3 regions of the Sedimenticola thiotaurini genome follow, and region 2 is predicted to be linked to each of the others. Evidence: predicted binding sites of a transcription regulator. Region 2 holds the regulator's gene; each other region holds the start of a gene.

Region 1 (3,278 bases), 130 kb from region 2:
ACCAGCCCCTGTAGTTCCGTTGCCAGACGGGTCTGATCACTGCTGGCGGCGGAGGTCTGCTTGGCACCCACAGCGGTCTGTTCAGTCATCTGGTTGATCTGGACGATATTCCGGTTGATCTCTTCAGTAACCGCGCTCTGCTCCTCCGCCGCACTGGCAATCTGGGTGCTCATATCATTGACCCGCTCAATCGATCCATGGATATGGGTCAGTGACTCACCGGTTTTAGCCGCCTGTTCCACCGCCAATCGTGCCAGTTGTTGGGCGCTGTTAACCGCTTGCACAGCCTGGGCAGAACCGGATTGCAGTTTCTCGATCATCTGGTTGATCTCTTCGGTTGAATCCTGGGTCTTGCTGGCCAGATTGCGCACCTCATCCGCCACTACGGCAAACCCCCTGCCCTGCTCGCCGGCACGGGCGGCCTCAATGGCGGCGTTCAGCGCCAGCAGATTGGTCTGCTCGGCGATGCCGTTGATCACGTCCAGTATCGTACCGATCTCCACACTGTGCTGCTCCAGCTGCTGGATAACGGAGCCGGCTCCTTCCACCGTTTCAGAGAGTTGCCGAATCCCGGTCATGGTCTCCTCCATGGCCCGCTGTCCTTCGGCGGCCTGATGATTGACCTCGTCGGCAGCCTGGGAGGTGTTGCTGGTGCTGGACGCCACCTCCTGTACCGTGGCACTCATCTCATTCATTGCGGTCGCCACCTGGGTTGTCTCACTCAGTTGGGTCTGCAACGCCTGGTTGGTCTGCTCAGTCACTACCGAGGTCTGCTCTGCCATGGTGGCGAGTTGGGATGTCGCTTCCACGATCTGGACGACAACATCCTGGAATGCCGCCCCCATCTGATTGAAATCATCGGCCACCTGCTGCAGTTCATCCTGACTGTTCAGGGACAGGCGAATGTTCAGGTCGCCGGCGGCCATCTGACGGGTCACATCCCCGATCCGGTTGATACTCCCGACAACCGAATAGTAGAGACCGGCAAACAGGTAGATCACCACCAGCAGTACCGCAATGACGATTGCCATGGTGGTATTCTTGATCACGGTTTCAGTCGCGATACGTTCGCCAAACAGCCTGTCCAACTCAGCGGCGATCGCATCATACAACTGGTAGGAACCGGTTATGGCCACGGTGGCGGTGTCAAACACGGTTTTCTCATCCACCTCAACCTGGATCGGATTTACCAGCACCTCCTTTAGCAGCGACTGCATCCTGGCGATGGATCGGCTGTTGGCGGCCACCGGGCCACTCAGCTTTTCGTCGAGACTTCCGTTTCCGCGAATAGCGGCTGCCAGTCCTGCATCCGAGCGCTTTGCGTAGCTGTTTATACTGTCTGCCAGTACCGCCAGTCGGACATAGGCCTGTTCATCCAGCATCCCCACTGCCGCCGCTCCGGAACCCAGCGCCCGGGCCTGCCCCATATTTTCGGTCAGGTTGATCAGGTTATTCACCACCGCGTCACCCAGGTAGTAGGTATCCAGTTGTGAATCCAGGGTGATCTCGGAGGCATCCGCCACATGACTGATCAATCCGATCATATCTGCCAGCAGTTCCGTATGACTCTGAATGGCGACCGCCGTAGTCTGCTCCATGGATGAGCTCTTGATCCTCTCCCACCTATCCATCAACTCAATGACCCGGTCTCCGGTGTCCAGTAATGCGCCCTGTTCCCTGTCCATTGCCAGCAGGGCCGCCATTGCCTGGTCCACATCAACACGTTTCCGCTGTATGGGATCACGAAAATTCTCCGCACCGTTCAAAAAAGCGCTGGTCATGCCGCGATGTTGCTGCAGATGTTCGATCGGCTGGCGAACCGCCTTGATATAGGCCAGCCCGAGCCGTTCATGCTCGATAGCCTCCAGCCTCTCATCGATATGGTCAATCAGTGTGTAAGAGAGGACCACAAGCGGTACCAGTACAACCAGAAAGATCAATCCAAATTTCAGTGGATAGCGTAACCGTTCCATCAGGAACATGGCCGGGATCAGAATACCTTTCATCTCAAACTCTCCATTTGGTCTCTTCTCAGTTCTTATTATCTACTTGTGGAAAACCGGTCTGAGGGTTGGTCCCTGGATGACAGGCCGACAAGCACATCGGGTCAAACTGTCCTTGCGGGCAGGGCCGGCAAGAACATGACGCGTCTCATCCGAATCAGGCCCTGGTCAGCTGACCGGGGCAGTATCACAGGAGGGAGGGTGATACCGGAAAAAGAGACAGGGTCCGTCTGTAAAAAATCACCATAACTTTTCATAGCGCTGACCAGGGTATCGGCCAGTTTGGGCTAAGCTTTACCGGTCGTTATGCGGCCTATGCCACAAATCCCTATCCCGGAGCCGTGGCACGGGTAGGTTTTCAGGCGGATCGAACCTGTTGTTCCAGGTAGCCGGCGAACTCCAGCTCAGATTGCGGCTTGCTGAAATGGAAACCCTGGAAATATTCACACCCTTTCTGAACAAGAAAATTGAGGTCATCCGTGGTCTCCACCCCTTCTGCAATAACACTGATCTGAAGCTCACGGGCCATGGTCATGAGGGCCTGCACAACCGCCGCGTTCTTCGGATCAAGACTGATACCGGAGACGAATGAACGGTCAATCTTGAGGATATCCAGAGGGAGATGGGTCAGGTAGGAGAGGGATGAATAGCCCGTTCCAAAATCATCCATGGCAACACGAATACCGATCGACTGGAGCTCTTCCATGGTCAACACGGCGTCTGTTTTCGCATCGATCAGGGTGCTTTCGGTAATTTCCAGCACCAGGCGATGGGGATCCACCCCGGTTTCCCCAATCACCCGCTGGACCATGGATACAAAACCCCGCTGAAGGAACTGCTTCGGGCTGATATTGACACAAAAGTGACACAGTGGCCCGGCCATGCCGCTGTCCAGCCAGCGTTTGAGGTTCAGACACGCCTCCCGCAGCACCCATTCACCAATCGGCAGGATCAGACCGGTTGATTCGGCCACATCGATACAGAGATCAATCCGATTGAAGTTGCCGCTCTTGTCCGGGCAGCGCAGCAGCACCTCGGCCCCGATCATACGGCCACCGAAATCCACCTGGGGTTGATAATGGAGTTGCAGTTTACGTTTATCCAGCGCCCAGCGAAGATTCTGCTCAACCACCAGGCGTTCGTTGGCCAGTTCCTGCATAACCGGCAGGAAAAACCGGATGCAGTTGCGGCCGTCCGCCTTGGCTCTATACATAGCGGTATCGGCCTGTTGCAGCACCTGGGTGGTGTTCGCATCATTATCGGGAAACAGCGCAA
Region 2 (3,278 bases):
GTGATGCTGCTGGATGCCGACCTCGGTTTGGCCAACATCGACGTGGTGCTCGGCTTACATCCCCAGTATGACCTGTCCCACGTATTGAGCGGTGAGCGCACCCTGGAAGAGGTGGTTCTGCAGGGGCCTGCGGGTATTCGGGTTGTGCCGGGTGCCTCGGGTGTTCAGCAGATGGCTGAGCTGAGCGCGGCGGAACACGCCGGATTGATCAGGGCCTTCAGTGATGTCGGCAATGATCTGGATGTACTGATTATCGACACCGCAGCCGGTATCTCGGATACGGTGGTGAGCTTCAGCCGGGCGGCACAGGAGGTTATCGTTGTGGTGTGTGACGAACCGGCGTCGATTACCGATGCCTACGCCATGATCAAGCTGTTGAATCGGGAGTATGGTCTGGACCGTTTCCGAATCCTGGCCAACATGACCCGCAGTGCTGAAGAGGGGCGCAACCTGTATAACAAGATGTGCCGGGTTACGGACCAGTACCTGGATGTTATGCTCACCTACATGGGCAGTATTCCGTATGACGAAAATCTCAGAAAGGCCGTGAAATCACAAAAACCGGTGGTTCAGGCCAATCCGCGTAGCCATATAGCAAAAATATTCAAGAATCTGGCGCAGAAGGCCGATAACTGGCCTGTACCGGATGGCGCTGGTGGTCATCTGCAGTTCTTCGTGGAGCGGCTGATCCAGTACAGCAGCCAGAATCAGGAGATGAGCCGGTGAGCGGGCTTGCTAGCTATACGGCCATCCAGGAGATGGATGCGGATACGCTGGTGGATCGACATGCGCCGCTGGTCAAACGGATTGCCTACCACCTGATGAACCGATTGCCGCCCAATGTGCAGGCGGATGATCTGATTCAGGCGGGAATGATCGGCCTGCTTGAAGCGAGCAGGAATTATGATCCCAGCCAGGGAGCGAGTTTCGAAACCTATGCCGGGATCCGAATCCGGGGCTCCATGCTGGACGAGATCCGGCGTAGCGACTGGACTCCCCGTTCCGTGCACCGAAAGGCGCGTATGGTGGCAGACGCCATGCGGGCCATCGAAAATGAACAGGGCCGCGACGCACGGGATGTGGAGGTAGCTGAAGTGCTGGATATGGATCTGGTCCAGTACCATCGGATCCTGCAGGATGCCGCCGGTTGCAGAATCTTCAGTATTGAAGAGTTGCAGGCAGTTGGCGAGCTTCCGTTTGATGGCGACAACACTGAGTCGGCCGGTCTGTTCGAGGGGATGCAGCGGGATGCATTCAAACAGGCCCTGGCAGAGGCGATTGCCGGTCTGCCGGAACGAGAGAGATTGGTGATTGCACTCTATTACGATGAAGAGATGAACCTGCGGGAGATTGGACAGGTTCTGGGGGTCAGTGAATCGAGAGTGTGCCAGATTCACAGCCAGGCAACACTGCGGTTACGTGCCCGTCTAGCAGATTGGTTGTCCGATGCAGACAAACTCTGATCGGTCGGTAAAAACAAATAATGGCATCGAGTTTGGAGGTTGCCTTGAATAAAAACATGAAGATTCTCATTGTGGACGACTTCTCCACAATGCGACGGATTATTAAGAATCTGCTGCGGGACCTGGGGTTCACCAATACCCAGGAGGCAGATGATGGTAATACCGCGTTACCCATGTTGCAGTCAGGTAACTTTGATTTCCTGGTAACCGATTGGAATATGCCCGGCATGACCGGTATTGATCTGCTCAAGGCAGTGCGTGCCGATCCGAACCTGGTCAAGCTTCCGGTGCTGATGGTAACCGCCGAATCGAAGCGTGAGCAGATCATCGAGGCGGCCAAGGCCGGAGTCAATGGTTATGTCGTCAAGCCGTTTACTGCGGTGACCCTGGAAGAGAAGATCAACAAGATTTTTGAACGTGTAGATAGCTGAGCGGCAATCATGACGAATCCGTCTGGAGAAATACATGGACATTGACGAACGTCTGATGCTGGCCAAGCAACTGGTGGCTCACCTGGAAGCAGGGAACGAAGCGGAGGCGATCCATGTTAGCTCTCAGCTCACCGAAGGCATTGAGAGCAAACTGTTTCTGGAAGTGGGTCGTCTGACCCGCGAACTGCATGAAGCGATCAATGAATTTTTGCTGGACCCACGCATCAACGAGATGGCCCAGGTGGATATTCCGGATGCCAGTGAGCGACTCACCTATGTGATCAGCATGACGGAGAAATCTGCCAACACCACGCTGGGTGCGGTGGAAGCCAGCCTGCCCCTGGCTGCTGAACTGGGCAGCAGGGCAAGTGAAATATCGGAACAGTGGGAGCGGTTCCGCAAGCGTGAACTCTCGGTGGACGATTTCAGAGAGTTGAGCCGTGAACTGGCCGAGTTCCTGAATCTGACCAGTGAACGATCGAAACAGCTGCATGCCCACATGACCGATGTGCTGATGGCACAGGATTTTCAGGATCTGACCGGCCAGATTATCCGGCAGGTGATTACCCTGGTGCACGATGTGGAGGACAAGCTGGTGCAGCTGGTCCGGATATCGGGTTCCAAATTGCCAGAAAAACAAAAAGACGCAGATAAACTGGAAGGGCCGAGCGTTCCCGGAATTGATCAGGGTGATCTGGTCAACGGGCAGGATGACGTGGACGATCTGCTATCCAGTTTGGGCTTTTAGAGGTGTGGAAGTATGGCCATTGATATGGATGACGAGATCCTTCAGGACTTCCTGATTGAAGCCGGGGAGATACTTGAGCAACTGAATGAACAGTTGGTGGATCTGGAACATCGTCCCGATGATTATGACCTGCTCAATGCAGTCTTTCGCGGCTTTCATACCATCAAGGGTGGTGCCGGATTCCTCGGTATTGATCCCCTGGTGACGGTGTGTCACCGGGCGGAAGATGTCTTCAACGTATTGCGTCAGGGACAACGGCAGGTTGATCCGGTACTGATGGACGCCGTGTTACAGGTGCTGGATGTGGTGAACGAAATGTTTGCCCTGGTCCAGTCCGGTGAAGAGCCGGACGAGGCGGATGCCCAGCTGATAGAGACACTGCATCAACTGGCGGTGCCGGCCGGCGAGTCTGTCGAGGCGTCGCAACAGGTCGATCAGGCTGCCGTGGCACCGGCGCCGCAAGCGGAACCGGAACCGGAACAGGCGGTCACCGTCGAGGAGATGGTGGCCGAGGGGGCGGATGCCCCCCAGTCAGATCCTGCTCTCGGTGGTGATGAGATCACTGAAGAGGAGTTCGAAAAGCTGCTCGATCAGCTGCACGGCACCGGCAAACATGGCGGTGTGCCGGTATCGGAA
Region 3 (3,278 bases), 120 kb from region 2:
CTTATGCTCCTTAAGACGCGCCTGGACCACACGGGCCAGCTCGTCCGGATCAAATTTAGCCAAGAACGAATTGGCCCCTACTTTTTCAATCATGCTCTGGTTAAACACGCCACTCAGTGAAGTATGGAGTATAACCGGCAAATTGGCGAGTTCCGGATCCTTGCGGATCTCCGTAGTCAGAGTGTAACCATCCATCACGGGCATCTCCACATCCGAAATAATCAGGGAGAGAAAATCAGATACTCGGCGCCCCTCGTTGCTCCATGCCTTGAGTTGATCCAACGCCTGCTTGCCATCGTTGCAGATGGTGGCCATCACACCCAGCCGGTCCAGTACCCGTTTTACCTGCTTACGGGCTACGGCGGAGTCATCAGCCACCAGTATGTGTTGGGTCTCATCGATCGCCTCCTCGTCAATCACACCCTCGGACACCTCCTCGGGCAGGGCGACGATCTCACTCAACACCTTCTCCACGTCAATGATTTCCACCAGGTCATTATCGATCCGAGTGACGGCCGTCATGTAACTCTCTTTCGCCGCACCCCTGGGGGGCGGGAGAATCTCCGTCCAGTTCATGTTCACAATTCGATCAACCGAACCCACCAGGAACCCCTGCACCCTGCAGTTGTACTCAGTGATGACAACAAAACGCCCTTCGGTACTATCCAGCGGCGCACCACCGATGGCGTGGGAGAGATCCACGACCGGAATGGTTTTGCCGCGCATATTGGCAACGCCCCGTACTACCGGGTGAGAGCCGGGCAACTGGGTCAGGGGCGGGCACTGGATAACCTCTTGCACTTTGAACACATTAATACCAAACCGCTGCTCCCCAGCCAGCCGAAACAGCAGCAGTTCCAGCCGGTTTCTGCCCGCCAGCCTGGTTCGTTGATCCACACCGTCAAGAACGCCTGCCATCTCTAATTCCTCTCTGTTTTCCCTGTCCCATATTAGCGACCTAGAGACCGATTGCTTTAGGAGCAGCACCAGCCCCCGCTACCTGACAGCCCCGGAAAGCTCCCAGCCACAGGATATTCAGGCATGTATTTTGCATATTTCTTAACGACAAACAATGGAACTAAATGCTTTTTAACAGGTGACACCATGAGCGGATCAATATCCACAATCAGGACACGGCACCGCTGGTCCTGCCTGCTTCTCGCCTGGTCACTGGTGGCGACAACCGCCACTGCGGCCCAGACGCAGTCCCATGACAGCATACGCCAGGCGGCAGAACAACATGTGCTGGATCAATTTGATCAGAAAGGACAGCAGGTGAACGCTACCGCAAAACGGCTCGACAGCCGGCTACGTCTTGCCGCTTGCGATGAGGACCTGGAGACATTCTCACCCTACAGCCGGAAAAACATTTCCCGGATCACTGTCGGCGTTCGCTGCAATGCGGCAGACGGATGGACGCTCTATGTGCCGGTAACCCTCTCTCTGATCAAGGAGGTGGTAATCGCCAACCGGGAACTGCCAAGCGACACCATCCTCACGCCGGCCGACATCACAATCGAAAAAAGGGATGTGGCGAAACTGCACCGTGGCTATCTTGAACGCCCCCAACAGGCGGTCGGAAAAATTGTGAAACGCCGAATCCGTCAGGGAGCCATCCTGACCCCGGGCCAGTTGAATATTCAACACGCCGTTAAAAAGGGTACCCAGGTGGTCATCGTAGCCCGGATCGGCACCCTGGTGGTCCGCATGAACGGAAAGGCACTGACCAACGGCGCCATCGGCGAGCGGATCAAGGTAAAAAACAGCAGCTCCAATCGACAGATTGAAGCTACCGTTATCGACACGGGCGTGGTCAAGGCCACAACCTAGACCCGCCAATGGCCCCGGAGACGCCTATCTAGCGCTTACCGCAGTGTGAACTGACGCGGATTTTCCGCATCAAACGGACTATATTTCAACTAAAGCTTGTAGCCGTTTGGCCGCTACGCAAATGGGTACTTTCTCAGCAAGGTGATTAACAGCATGAAAATCAAAGGTCCGGCCGGACAACCCATCACTACCGGCGAAAGCGCTAAAAGCACAGCGACCAGCAACACCCAGACAGCGGGCGCATCCAGCTCGCGCAAATCAGACGGAACCTCCGGTGATACCGTCAGCCTGACAGGCTCCGCCACCCGCCTTCAGGAACTTGAAGCGCAGGTCGCCAGCCTGCCGATCGCCGATGCCCAGCACGTCTCCGACGTGCAACGCTCCCTGGCCACCGGCACATTTGCCTTCGAGCCGGAAGAGGCAGCAGAGCACCTGCTGGCCCAGGAGCGGGAGTTTTCGAAACTGGAAACAAAGGAGTAAATAATGACCCTCTCTGCCGATCAGCAGAACCAGCTCACCCAGGCACTCTCGGCCGAGGTGAAATGCGCCCAAACGCTGGAAGAGATTCTAAAGCGTGAACAGGCGGCACTGAAAGCAACCGATCCCGATCAGGTTCTGGAGATCAGCAGAGAAAAGCAGCAGGCCGTGGAGCAGATGCAGGCCCACTCCAGGCAACGGGAACGTCTACTCACCTCGTTGGGTATCAACGTTGATGCGCCTGACCTGAACCGGTTTTTTCAATCAAACAGCGATTCCGCCTGCGCCGATCTGTGGCGTCAACTGGGTGGAATTGCGGACCAGTTGCAGAAACAGAATGAGATCAATGGCGGCATCCTGGCCCTCAGCCAACGCCATAACAAGCAGGCGCTGGATCTGCTTTGCGGACGCACCGAGAGCAGAAACACCTACGGCGCCAAGGGCCAGCAGGAACCGGACCAGCCCGGCCACCCACTGGCCAAAGCCTGAGAACAGGAAAAAGCCCGCAGCAGCCATGCACAACCGACGAGCGGGCCTGCGCAACAGAGCCCGGCCAGACGTACCTGTCCGTTTCCAGCATCACTCCAGCATCGCCGGCTCCGACAGCTGCCGGTAGCGATCCAGATCGGCCTCCCGGTCCAGATCCCAGAGCGGCTCCAGCTCACGCCAGTATCCGACCTGTTGCGCCAGGCGTTGCCGGGTTATCGCCAACACCTGATCTGTACCCCAGGGAATATCACTGAACAGTCGATGCTCCATCCGCCGCAGCCCCAGCAGGACATAGCCACCATCCTCGGCCGGTCCCAGCACCGCGTCTGCACCTGACTCCAGCCAAGCCAGCGCCCGACACAGATGCCCCCCCGTCAGTACCGGACAATCGCCTCCGATCAACAGCACCATCTGGGAACGAGCCAGCGCCTGTTCGGCCCCGTGGGCCATGCGCTGCCCCAGGTCACCCATCACCTGCGGGT

Evidence for each region. The regulator FliA, encoded in region 2, starts transcription of late flagellar genes. The targets are predictions, from matches to a motif close to GCTAAAGTTNNNNNNNNNNCNGCCGATA.
Region 1: AAY24_RS06640 (methyl-accepting chemotaxis protein) is a predicted target of FliA. The motif match lies at 2,275-2,302, and genes of this name have one in related genera.
Region 3: flgM (flagellar biosynthesis anti-sigma factor FlgM) is a predicted target of FliA. The motif match lies at 1,919-1,946, and genes of this name have one in related genera.

What each region holds. Positions count from the first base shown of each region.
Region 1 is NZ_CP011412.1:1,475,783-1,479,060, forward strand. It holds gene AAY24_RS06640 (methyl-accepting chemotaxis protein) at 1-2,006, opposite strand, end outside; gene AAY24_RS18455 (sensor domain-containing protein) at 2,362-3,278, opposite strand, start outside.
Region 2 is NZ_CP011412.1:1,602,791-1,606,068, reverse strand. It holds gene AAY24_RS07280 (MinD/ParA family protein) at 1-726, shown strand, start outside; gene AAY24_RS07275 (RNA polymerase sigma factor FliA) at 723-1,463, shown strand; gene cheY (chemotaxis response regulator CheY) at 1,520-1,894, shown strand; gene AAY24_RS07265 (protein phosphatase CheZ) at 1,929-2,642, shown strand; gene AAY24_RS07260 (chemotaxis protein CheA) at 2,655-3,278, shown strand, end outside.
Region 3 is NZ_CP011412.1:1,727,344-1,730,621, forward strand. It holds gene AAY24_RS07885 (chemotaxis protein CheV) at 1-918, opposite strand, end outside; gene flgA (flagellar basal body P-ring formation chaperone FlgA) at 1,105-1,830, shown strand; gene flgM (flagellar biosynthesis anti-sigma factor FlgM) at 1,984-2,310, shown strand; gene AAY24_RS07900 (flagella synthesis protein FlgN) at 2,314-2,796, shown strand; gene AAY24_RS07905 (TIGR04282 family arsenosugar biosynthesis glycosyltransferase) at 2,887-3,278, opposite strand, start outside.